One region of the Metabacillus sediminilitoris genome, then DNA from elsewhere that is predicted to be linked to it. Evidence: riboswitches for the same ligand, from Rfam matches in the RefSeq annotation. Region 1 holds a riboswitch; the other holds the start of a gene.

Region 1 (6,502 bases):
TTGTAATCAAATTGATAGCCTTCTTCTGTTTTCACGAGTACAGGTTTTGGTAAATATGGAATAAGGTCTGCTTTAACACCAACAGGACCCGAACCTGGACCACCACCGCCATGTGGACCTGTAAATGTTTTATGAAGGTTAAGATGGACAACATCAAAACCCATATCTCCCGGTCGAGCTTTGCTTAGTACTGCGTTAAGGTTCGCACCATCATAATATAACTTCCCACCTGCATCGTGGACAATTTTTGCCATTTCCAAAATATTTGCTTCAAACAAACCAAGTGTGTTTGGATTTGTTAGCATTAAGGCTGCTGTATCTTCCCCCACAACACGTTTTAAATCTTCTAAATCTACTAGACCATTTTCATCTGATTTTACTGTAATTGTTTCAAAGCCTGCTACTGTTGCAGAAGCCGGATTCGTACCATGTGCTGAATCAGGAACAATAACTTTTGTTCGTTTCGTATCGTTATTTGCTTCATGATACGCACGAATCATCATTAAGCCTGTCCACTCACCATGTGCTCCTGCAGCAGGTTGAAGAGTCACTTCGTCCATGCCAGTGATTTCTTTTAAATGCTGCTGAAGATCGAATAATAATCCCATAGCACCTTGAACTGTTTCTTCCTCTTGTAATGGATGAATATGTGCAAAACCAGCCAAACGAGCAACATTTTCATTTATTTTAGGATTGTACTTCATCGTACAAGAACCTAATGGATAAAAACCAGAGTCAACTCCGTGATTACGTTTTGATAAAGCCGTATAATGTCTCATTATATCTAGCTCTGAAACCTCAGGTAACTCCGCTTCAAACTTGCGAATATAATCAGAAGGAATCAGTTCGTCTAATGAGAGTGCTTCAACTTCAAGCTCTGGTAAGCTATACCCTACACGGCCTGGTTTACTTATTTCAAATATTAATGCTTGATCTTGATTACTCATTGCCATCCCCCAATTCCTTCACAAATGTATCGATCTCTTCTTTTGTACGTAATTCAGTAACAGCGATCAACATATGATTTTCAAGTTCAGGATAAACTTTTCCTAAATCAAAACCACCGATGATTCCTTTTTCTAACAGCTTTTTATTTACTTCACGAACTGGTTTTGATAGCTTCACAACAAATTCATTAAAAATTGGCTGTGCAAATGGAACATTTAATCCTGCTTTTTGACAAGCCTTTTTTGCATAATTGGCTTTTTGGATATTTTGAATAGCCATTTCTTTCACACCTTGTTTCCCAAGTGCAGTCATAGCGACAGATGCAGCTAATGCATTTAACGCTTGGTTAGAACAAATATTAGAAGTCGCTTTATCACGACGAATATGTTGCTCGCGAGCCTGAAGGGTTAAAACAAAACCGCGCTTCCCATTTTCATCTGTTGTTTGACCCACAAGGCGTCCTGGAACTTTTCTAAGAAGCTTATTTGTTACTGCAAAATAACCACAGTGAGGTCCACCAAATGCAGTTGGTATTCCAAATGGTTGAGCATCACCAGCAACAATATCTGCACCTAATGCTCCAGGTGGTGTTAAAGCGCCTAATGCTAATGGATTAGAAGAAACGATAAACATACTTTTACCCGTATGAGCAATTGGTTCAATCTCTTTTAAAGGCTCAATATGACCAAAAAAGTTTGGATATTGAACGAGAACAGCCGCAACATCATCATTCATTTCTTTTTGAAGAGCCTCTAAATCAGTCACACCATCTTTTAATGGTATCTCAACAACTTCAATGTATTGACCACTCGCATATGTTTTAATCACATCACGAGATTCAGGATTTACAGCTTGAGAAACGAGAATTTTCTTCTTTTTCGTCTGACCAGCAGCAAGCATAGCCGCTTCTGCTAACGATGTTCCCCCATCATACATTGATGAGTTTGCCACATCCATTCCAGTAAGCTCACAAATCATCGTTTGGAATTCGAATATCGCTTGAAGCTCACCTTGAGAAATTTCAGGCTGATAAGGTGTATATGCTGTATAAAATTCTGAACGGGAAATGACATGATCGACAATAACAGGCATGTAATGGTCATAAACACCGGCACCTAAAAATGACACATTACTTCGTAAATCTTTGTTCATAGCTGCTAATTGTGATAATTCTTTTAACAACTCGGTTTCAGATTTTGCCTTTTTAATGTTGTACTCACCCTGAAAACGAACTTTTTCTGGAATATCTTGAAACAATTCATGAACAGAATCTACGCCAATTGTTTGCAGCATTTCCTGTTTATCTTGTTCCGTCATAGGTAAATAACGATGTTTCATTACTTGTGAACCCCTCTCATAGTTAGATGATTACTCTTTTTTACTTGTTGAACATATTATTTTTGACGCTTGTAAAATGGCGTTGCTACAACCACTGCTTTTAATCTCTTTTTACGAATCTGTACTTCGACCTCTGTACCTAAATCTGTAAAATCAGCTTTTAATAAAGCGACGCCAATATTTTTCTTTAAGGTAGGAGATTGTGTTCCTGTTGTAACAAAACCAATTTGCTCTCCATCAACAAACACTTCGTAGCCATGACGCGGAATGCCTTTATCTATTAATTCAATCCCTACTAATTTACGTTCAGGACCCTTTTCTTTTTGTTCTTTTAATACAGCTTTCCCAATAAAATCAGCTTCCTTATTTGGTTTGACAGCAAACCCGATACCAGCCTCAATCGGTGTAATATCTTTTGAAAGCTCTTGCCCATACAATGGAAGATTTGCTTCAAATCGTAATGTATCACGTGCACCTAATCCACATGGGAGGACACCGTCTTCTTTACCGGCTTCCAATATTTTTACCCAAAGCAGCTTTGCATCCTCTGAAGCACAATATATTTCAAAGCCGTCTTCACCTGTATAACCTGTTCTTGAAACTAATGAATTAACACCAGCTACTTTAACAGCATCTTTAAATTTAAAGAATTTGATTTCAGATAAATCCGTATCCGTTAAGCTTTGCAGAATTTTATCGGCAAGTGGTCCTTGGAGTGCCAGCTGGGCGATTTCATTTGAAATATTCCTAACGGTTACATCTCCAAATACATGCGAACAGAGCCACTCTACATCTTTTTCAATATTCGATGCATTTATTACGAGTAAATAATTATTGTCTGCTTTTTTATAGATGAGTAAGTCATCAACAGTGCCACCATCTTCATAGCACATTGCTGTATATTGCGCGCCGCCATCTTTAAGTAATGACACATCATTTGTCGCGATTTTTTGCAAGAAAGCAAGACTACCTTCCCCAAGCACCTCAACTTCACCCATATGAGAAACATCAAACAACCCAGCATGATGACGAACTGCTTCATGTTCTGCTTTAATAGAAGAAAACTGTACTGGTAAATCCCAGCCGCCAAAATCAATCGTCTTAGCACCATAGTTTTTATACACTTCATATAAAGGTGTTCGTTTTAACTCTGTCATATTGGAGATACTCCCTTCTATTTTTAAATCCATGGAAACTCACTAAATTACTTAAAATTTCAGACAAAAAAAGGACATAGTACTCCCACATTATCATTTGGAAGTCTCTGTCCTTTTAACCTGAAAGTTTACCTTATGTAAAATTGGAATACAGTGTGCTTATCCTAGCTATCTAGTTAAGCTTTATGCTCAATCTAAATAACTAAATAAGCATACCGTCCCACAAAAGGCTTTCCCCTTTGGTAGTTTGCAACTAATTGCAAACACTCTCCAGAGCTGCGTCAAATAAGAGTCTTTTTGCCTGAGAGATTCACAATTGTTTGCTCCTTCGGCGCTATACCACGAACATATAGTCTCTCCCCTTATTCTCACCCGCACATATTTTGTTTTCAAATTGGTAATACTTAAAAAACAGTTTAAATCGACATTCAGACATTTTAGACATTAAAGTAAACAAAAAAACTAACGTCAATGCTTCATCTACCTGAAAGATAAGCATTGTAGAACTTACTTAACATCCTACCATGCACATAGACTTTCGGCAATACATTTTTCCTTAATGATTTATTATATTTTCATATATAACGTTCGTCTTTTCATCAAAATTAACATGATATTCATTTCACTTCTACTTTTTCTAACCAAATGATGAACATTACATCATAAAAAAGAAAGGACTGTCATTAAAATGAATGTAAAGACTACCTTTGATTCATCTTGGCAGGATGGTTTTTTTGAAAAGCTGGAAAATGATGGACCATGGTCAAACTGGGAGCTTTATAAACTTTCTTATGAAGTTCAGCAATATTCAGCTGTACCATCTTTTGAAGGTTTACAAGCACCAAAGCATCTTCCTCATTTCACACCGCTCCCACATCAATTAGAAGTTGCTCAAAGAGTGGTTGAAAAAATGAACGGAAAAGCCATTTTAGCTGATGAAGTGGGATTAGGTAAAACAATCGAAGCAGGGTTAATTTTAAAAGAATATATGATTCGCGGACTTGTTAAAAAGATATTAATTTTAGTGCCTGCCTCACTTGTGTCCCAATGGGCCCGTGAATTAAATGAGAAATTTTTTATTCCGGCTGTAGAGCAAAAGAAAAGCTATGTCTGGGAAGCTTGTGATGTTGTCGTATCTTCAATTGATACAGCAAAACGGAGTCCCCATCGAGAGATTGTCTATGATCAATCTTATGATCTAGTGATTATCGATGAAGCACATAAACTGAAAAATAATAAAACGAAAAACTATGAATTTGTACAAAACTTAAAAAAGAAGTATTGTTTATTGCTAACTGCAACACCTGTTCAAAATAGAATTGAAGAAATTTTTAATCTTGTATCATTATTAAAACCTGGACACTTAGGAAATGAGGCATTTTTTAATGAAGCGTTTTCTGCAAAAGATCGCTCATTGGAAGATCATGAACATTTACGTGAGCTCGTAAACAAGGTTATGATCCGAAATCGTCGCGGAGATACTGGAATCGAATGGCCGAAGCGTGTTGTTGAGACAATACCTATTGATTTTTCAGAAACTGAGCAGCATCTATATGACACAATCACAGCATTAAAATCACATTCTCAATATGCGGCAAATACATTTTCAATTATGACATTACAACGTGAAGCATGCAGCAGTCGTGAAGCTGTATACATGACACTAAAGAAAATGCTTGATCGTCCTGAGGGTGAAGAAGCTATCTTATCTTATGACGTCATCAAAAATATTATGATGGCGATCGATGGTGTCACACAAAATACAAAGGCACTCAAGGTTGTTGAACTTATTAAGAAATTAAATGATAAAGTAATCATTTTCACAGAATATCGTGCCACCCAATTTTATTTACAATGGTTTCTCCAGCAAAACGGGATCACATCTGTACCATTTCGCGGTGGCTTCAAACGCGGAAAAAAAGATTGGATGAAAGATCTCTTTAAAAATCGTGTACAAGTATTAATTGCAACAGAAGCTGGCGGAGAAGGGATCAACCTCCAATTTTGCCACAACATCATAAACTATGATTTACCATGGAATCCAATGAGACTTGAACAACGGATCGGTCGTATTCACCGCTTAGGACAAGAACAAGATGTTCATATTTTCAACATGGCAACAAGAAATACCGTTGAAGAACACATTCTCAAGTTACTATATGAAAAAATTAATTTATTTGAAAAAGTGATCGGTGAACTAGATGAAATTTTAACAAAATTAGAAATTAAAAATTTCGAAGATCACATCCAAGACATTTTGCTCAATTCTAAAAGTGATGGCGAAATGAAGATTAAAATGGAAAACTTAACTTCTATTCTTGACTATGCACATCATTCTCAGGAACAAAGAAAAGCAGCAAGCGGAAATCCTTAACATGCTTGATGAAAGGTGGACCTTTTATGCAACAAGAGCAAATACATAATTACTTAGAAAATTTCTTTACAGCAAATGCTTGTGACATTATCGAAAATAAACCTGGTTACATGATGGTTCAATTAACAATTGACATGGACAAAGAGTTAATGAACAGACCTTTCTATTGGCATTACCTTGAAAAAACAAATGGTGTCCCAAACCCAATGAAACTAACCTTAATTACTGATCAGCAGCAAGCTCCAAATGACCTGAAGGGCGAAGTTATGCATTTTGGCTCCCCTCGTCTACATCAAATCTTTCAATCAACCACAAAGCTTGGCAGCTATATTCGCTTATTCGAAAAAGTTCAATCGACTGGGGCAAACGTTCCCCTTCATCCATGGCTCGGTGTTAATATCATGGTTTCCTATCAATGTGATATGAAAAAAGATCATCTCTACTCGATTGGTCTACACCTTGTAAGCGGAGCATTAGTTGAAAACTTTCAAGACAAACTAGAAAAGATTAACCTAACACCAAAAATCCCGGATCTATGCTTTAATATGACACCACTTATCAAACCCCAAAGCGGGATAAAGCGAATTGAGAATTTTATTGAGCAAACAATTCGAACACAAGATCATTCATGGGCAGATTCTGCACGACAAAGATGGAATGAGGATCTCAAGCTTTTAGATCACTT
Region 2 (6,502 bases), 2.8 Mb from region 1:
TCATTTGGGATTTTTATACCATTCGTACCATAGGTATAAGCTAAAAAGGAGAAAATAATACCATTCTTTTCTATTATTCTGATTTTCCTTTGATCTTCTAAAGAAACATAAGAACCAGTATAATGCATACCGATCTTATTCCAGTAAGTAATTGCACTTTGTATTGCATCTTCTCCACGATCTAATGTATGATTGTTTGCTAGTGTTACTATATCGACCCCACTATGCTTTAACGCATCACCCACTTCATGAGGACTGTTAAAAGAAGGATATGACGAAAGGCCAATTTTAGTACCACCTATCATCGATTCTTGATTCGCAACAGTAATATCTGCCTTTTCTAAGTATGGTTTAACTTGTTTTAGATGAGATACAAAGTTATACTTTCCGTTTCCGATATGTGCTGGATTGTATACCCGGTCATGTATAAGAACGTCACCAATTGCAGACAACGAAGCTGTGTAAGTTTTATTATTTTCTTTTGAAAGGATCACGTTATTTTCTGATTCTGAAGTGTCCTTAACTTGAAAATCATCATAATGAGGTTCTTCCGTATTATTTAGGACAAAAAAACTTAAAAAAATAGTTAATGATGTAAATAAAAATAAAAACTTTTTCATCAGTATTCTTCCTTTTCTTAAAAATCATTGTTTTTAGTTCTGCAGATCAGCTTTAAATATGTAATGTTATTCTTTCATGAAAGAATCATATTTAACCGTGCAGATTATAATTGTATTCCCGAAACGTGGCTACTGGTAGTGCTAATGGATGGTTAAAATACCAATATTTCAAAAAAAGTGAAATTAATATTCGAGTAGAACAAGGATATGAAATTGCAAGACCACTTTAATTGTTTTTAAAAGCAGTTGAAGATAACCAAATTCTATATTTATGTAGGAGGTAAAGTAGTGAAAATGGCTCAAGATGAATGGTTTTTCCTCCTTATTCAAGTAACGGACGCATTTCTTAAGTAAGGAAGATCTTCATTTAATGGACTATTAATTAACATTTAAATATGTTGATAAATCAGACAAAAATGAATGAGGAAAAATAATGGGCATTTATAAGATTTGTCATAATACAAAAATTGTATTTTTTAAATATGAAAGCTAGTATTAAATGGAGACAAAGATGTGGAAGGAAGACAACATGGATAAAAGAGTGTATTTTTTAATGGTCATATCATTTGTTATTGGAATGGTTGAACTGATTATCAGCGGGATTCTAGATCTAATAGCAGAAGATTTACAGGTAAGTTTGGCGCAAGTAGGATTGCTGATTACTGTATTTGCTTTAATAATGGCAATCGCCTCTCCAATTTTATTAGTAATAACAGCCAAGGTAGAACGAAAAAAGTTAACATTAATCTGTTTATACATATTTTTAATAGGATGTATCATTACAGTATTGAGCCCGAACTTTACCATTTTATTTATTGCACGAATCATTTTAGCTCTGAGTGGGGCATTATTAATCATTTTATGTTTAGTTATGGCTCCAAGTTTAGTAGAGGAAAAATACCGGGGCAGAGCAATTGGATTTGTATCAATGGGGGTCAGTGCTTCACTTGTTTTAGGAGTACCGATTGGCCTTTTACTTGGTAATGCTTTTGGATGGAGAGCACCATTTATATTGATAACTGGTTTAACAGCTTTATCAATCATTGGTGTTCATTTCTTTATGGACAGCATACAACCAAAAACACAAGTTCCGTTAAAAGTTCAATTAGCTTCATTAAAAAGCCCTAAAATTACATTTGCTATAATGACTACGTTTCTTTATATGTCTGGTCATACCGTTATATATGCATATTTTAGTCCATACATCCAGACGACTACTGATCTGGATGGGGGATGGGTGAGTATAGTGTATTTAATTTTTGGGGTGGCTGCAGTGAGTGGAGGAGGTATTGGAGGTGTTTTGGCTGATTTGTTTGGGTCAAAACGATCTATTTTATTGGCACTCATTCTGTTTTCTTTTGTATTTTTTATTTTACCTTTTACGACAGAAATATTTCCGATGCTATTTCTTACGCTAATTATATGGGGGATTTTAAGCTGGGCGATTTCACCGGCCATGCAAACTTATTTAATCGAAACATCTCCTAAAACCTCTGATATTCAGCAGAGTTTAAATAATTCCGCCCTTCATTTAGGTGTAGCGGTTGGTTCTATTATTGGTGGTATGGTCGTTGAAGAGCTATCAATTGAACACAATCCATTTGTTGGAGGAATATTGATTATTTTATCTTTATTTACTATCGTCATTTCATTTAAAAGCAGATAGGGGATTAGATTATCTGAAGGGACCAGAATACTCTCGAGGCGTAGGATTTTCCTCGTCCATTCATGGAAAAAGGACCTAAAAAACAACCCTCAGAAGGATCTATAGAAGCGTTACAAGCTAAACATGATGATTACGTATGATTTAAAAAGTTACATACCTTTATTCAAGAAATGGAAAAGTCACAGAACAGGACAAAGTGCAATTATCCATTATCTTCATGGAATAAAAAATGCCGGAAAAATATCTAATACTTCTAAAAATAAATCAGCTGGAAGCCCTGTTGTTGAATAAATAGCAGTTTGAAATGTTTTGCGCCACATGTAATGCATTTTAGAAAAATATTCAAAGGATGACGAGCTATGAAAAGTATATTAATGGAAATGTTGGAGTCCCGTAAAGATGAGATTATTAAAATTCGCAGACATTTACACGAAAATCCCGAACTTTCTTTCAAAGAAGAAAAAACTGCTCAATATATTATTGATTTTTATAAAGGTAAGAATGTAGAAGTCCAATCGAATGTAGGAAATGGATACGGAGTTGTCGTGACAATCAAAGGTGGAAAGTCCGGAAAAACCATTGGTCTGCGCGCTGATTTTGATGCGCTTCCAATTGTCGAAGAAACGGATGTACCATTTAAATCCAAAAATGAAGGTGTTATGCATGCATGTGCCCATGATGGCCATACAGCCTATTTATTAATCTTGGCGGATTGCTTAATTACATTAAAAGATGAAATTCCTGGTACTATCAAAATTATTCATCAACATGCGGAAGAAGTGCCACCAGGCGGGGCAAGGAGTATCGTGGAATCCGGCTTGCTAGACGACTTAGATAATGTATTTGGTATCCACCTGCTGCCAATGGATGAAGCGGGAGTTGTTGGTTATCACGCTGGTTATTCTTTTAACGGAAGGGCTTATTTAAAATTAAAAATTCAAGGCAGAGGCGGTCATGGATCCTCACCACATCTAGCGAATGATGCCATTGTGGCTGGTTCTCATTTTGTCACCGCCGCTCAAACGATTATTAGCCGTCGTTTAAGTCCTTTTGATATTGGCGTGATTACGATTGGATCTTTTGATGGAAAAGGGACATTCAATGTCATTAAAGACAGTGTAGAGCTTGAAGGCGATATCCGTTATATGACTGTTGAAACAAAAGAAACAATTGAAAAAGAAGTTAAACGACTTGTAAAAGGTCTTGAAGTAGAATTTGGTGTAACATGTGAGCTAACATATACGAATGATTATCCACCTTTATATAATGATCCTGCATTAACAGAAAGGGTTGCTGAGTTCCTTATGAATGCAAATGATAAAGATATTAAAGAAGTGAAGGAATTTCCAGCAATGCCGCCATCTGAAGACTTTGCTTACTATGCTGAAAAATTCCCTTCTTGCTTCTTTTACATTGCATGTACACCTAAAAGAGTAGAAAAACCTTATTTTAATCATCATCCTAAATTTGATATCGATGAAGATGCCCTGCTCGTGGCAGCAAAAGCAGTGGGATATGTTGTTTGCGGGTATTATGAATTAGATTAGAAAAAAGAATAATTTGTACGTTATGGTTTATAGATGATCATATCTTAACAGTGTATTAGATTAGCAATACAATTACCGAGTCAAGCTACTAAGAATGGTGATCCTGACAGTGGGGTGTGATGGAAGACTTATATGTACGGTGCGAAAGTGGTGCAGACTGCTCCATAAATAAACTATCTATGAATAGATAATAAAATCTATACTAATAGAACTAGAATAAACCAGGTTGAGGATTTTATTTTCTCAACCTGGTTTGAATATAGATTTGTTTATTGGCTTTTCTACTATCTATGTTAGGGTTAATAACTGTAAAGTTTATCTGTAGTAGATAGATACCTAAAAACAACTTTCCTCCAAAGCATTTTTAAAAATTGAAATTAATAATGAATTCTGAATATTAAGTTGACTTTTTGCTTTTAATAGAATAGGATATATTTAATTGTATATTAGCGGATGAATATTGTGGGAGAGACTAAACGCATTGTTTAGCACCGAAGGAGCAAGTTCTAATAAATTTGGAATCAAACTCTCAGGTAAAAAGGACTACAATAGGACGCATCTCTGGAGAGAGCCATGTGCCACCAAAGGAGTTAAACTCTCAGGTAAAAGGACAGAGAAAAATAGGAAAATGCCTATTTTTCTCTGTCCTTTTTTTGTTAGAGAAAGATAGGTATAAGCAAAAGGAGGAGGATAAGCACAAGACTATCAATGCAGCTATCAATCTTCATTCTGTTTTGATTATAGTGATTGATGACCTTATTTCGTTAAAAGGCTATTTTTAGCTACATTACACAATCAAAAGTTAAAGAAACTGCCCTGTGAAAAAAGTTAGGAGCCTTGGATTTAACCATGTTAGTGATTGGAGTCATTATTGAAACAGGAATCTTTGTATAGACAGGGATGACTGCTGCATGCAGATCCTGCCTGAGTATTTATTTTATCCAAATTTGTAAGCGCTTTTTTGGTCAGATTAACTCATAATACTAAACTTTTATTGGGATATTAATTTAAAATTATAATTGCAAATATCCTAGAAAAGTAGAGAGAGGAAAATCGTATGCAGGAGCAAAAATTGGAAAGAGGTCTTAAGAACAGGCACGTACAACTAATCGCTATTGGCGGGGCTATCGGAACGGGATTATTTCTCGGAGCAGGAAAATCTATACATTTAGCAGGACCATCGATTTTAATTGCTTACATGATTACAGGTGTCATTTGTTTTTTAATCATGCGCGCACTTGGAGAATTACTCTTAAGCAATTTGAACTATCATTCTTTTGTTGACTTTGTAAGAGACTATTTAGGTAATATGGCAGCTTTTGTGACCGGCTGGACCTACTGGTTTTGCTGGATTTCAATCGCAATGGCTGACTTAACAGCAGTTGGACTCTATACCCAGTATTGGTTTCCCTCTGTACCACAGTGGATGCCGGGGTTAATTGCCCTTGTTATTTTGCTAATTATGAACCTAGCAACTGTAAAACTTTTTGGCGAAATGGAATTCTGGTTCGCATTAATCAAAGTCATTGCGATACTAGCCCTAATTGTCATTGGTATTTTCATGATTATTAAAGGCTTTTCCACAAATTCAGGCGCAGCCAGTTTCACGAATCTATGGAGCCACGATGGTATGTTCCCAAATGGCATAAATGGCTTTATCCTTTCATTCCAAATGGTAGTGTTTGCGTTTGTTGGCATTGAACTTGTAGGTCTTACTGCAGGTGAAACAGAAGATCCAGAGAGAGTTATTCCAAAAGCAATAAATAATATCCCTATTCGAATTATCATTTTCTATATTGGGGCACTTATTGTCATTATGAGTGTTTATCCGTGGAACGCCATCGTCCCAACGGAAAGCCCTTTCGTTCAAGTATTCGTAGCAGTTGGTATCGCTGCAGCTGCTGGTATCGTCAATTTTGTTGTCCTAACATCCGCTGCTTCGGCATGTAACAGCGCCATCTTCAGTACAAGCCGAATGGTATACTCACTTGCCAAAGATAAAAATGCACCTGTACCATTTGCAAAACTTGATGCCCGTAAAGTACCTTCCAATGCATTGTTCTTTTCAACTGTCGTCATTCTTATTTCCGTTGTGTTGAACTATATAATGCCAGAGGGAGTATTCACACTGATTACAAGTATTTCTACAGTATGTTTCATCTTTATTTGGGGAATTACAGTCATCAGTCATTTGAAATACCGCAAAACAAGACCAGATCTAGCGAAACTGAACAAATTTAAATTGCCGTTTTATCCATTTGCCAATTACTTGATCCTTGCTTTCCTAGCGTTCGTTCTTGTCGTGCTAGCACTTGCGGAAGATACTCGTATTGCCTTGTTTGTAACTCCTGTTTGGTTTATTTTGCTGATCGCGATTTATAAGATGCGGAAAATGAATGCAACTCATGCAGATCAGGCGAATCAAGAACAGGTAGCGGAAAATTAAGAGGTATCGGTACTCTTTTCGCTTTTATCGATGTATCAATTGGCTAAACTCAGCCAGATTTGGAAAGGAAATTTAAAGTACTGTTTGTTCCGCTGCTGCCAATATTAGCGAACCTATTTTGTGGCTATTTAGTTCTTCAATTGCCCGCAAGTACTTAGAATAGCTTTATAACATGGTTAATCATCGGGCTAGTTATTTATTTCACTTACAAAATAAAAAATGT

What was found. Region 1 has a riboswitch for glycine ahead of gcvT (glycine cleavage system aminomethyltransferase GcvT). Riboswitches for the same ligand answer to the same signal wherever they lie in the genome.
Region 2: another riboswitch for glycine. It lies ahead of GMB29_RS06030 (amino acid permease); the one in region 1 lies ahead of gcvT (glycine cleavage system aminomethyltransferase GcvT).

The regions. Positions count from the first base shown of each region.
Region 1 is NZ_CP046266.1:4,006,120-4,012,621, forward strand. Features, by position in the region: gene gcvPB (aminomethyl-transferring glycine dehydrogenase subunit GcvPB) at 1-947, opposite strand, end outside; gene gcvPA (aminomethyl-transferring glycine dehydrogenase subunit GcvPA) at 940-2,286, opposite strand; gene gcvT (glycine cleavage system aminomethyltransferase GcvT) at 2,343-3,443, opposite strand; glycine riboswitch at 3,723-3,815, opposite strand; gene GMB29_RS19260 (DEAD/DEAH box helicase) at 4,132-5,817, shown strand; gene GMB29_RS19265 (YqhG family protein) at 5,844-6,502, shown strand, end outside.
Region 2 is NZ_CP046266.1:1,216,438-1,222,939, forward strand. Features, by position in the region: gene GMB29_RS06015 (CapA family protein) at 1-620, opposite strand, end outside; gene GMB29_RS06020 (MFS transporter) at 1,150-2,286, shown strand; gene GMB29_RS06025 (amidohydrolase) at 2,646-3,833, shown strand; glycine riboswitch at 4,287-4,389, shown strand; glycine riboswitch at 4,392-4,450, shown strand; gene GMB29_RS06030 (amino acid permease) at 4,891-6,279, shown strand; partial or broken gene GMB29_RS27255 (amino acid permease C-terminal domain-containing protein) at 6,273-6,502, shown strand, end outside.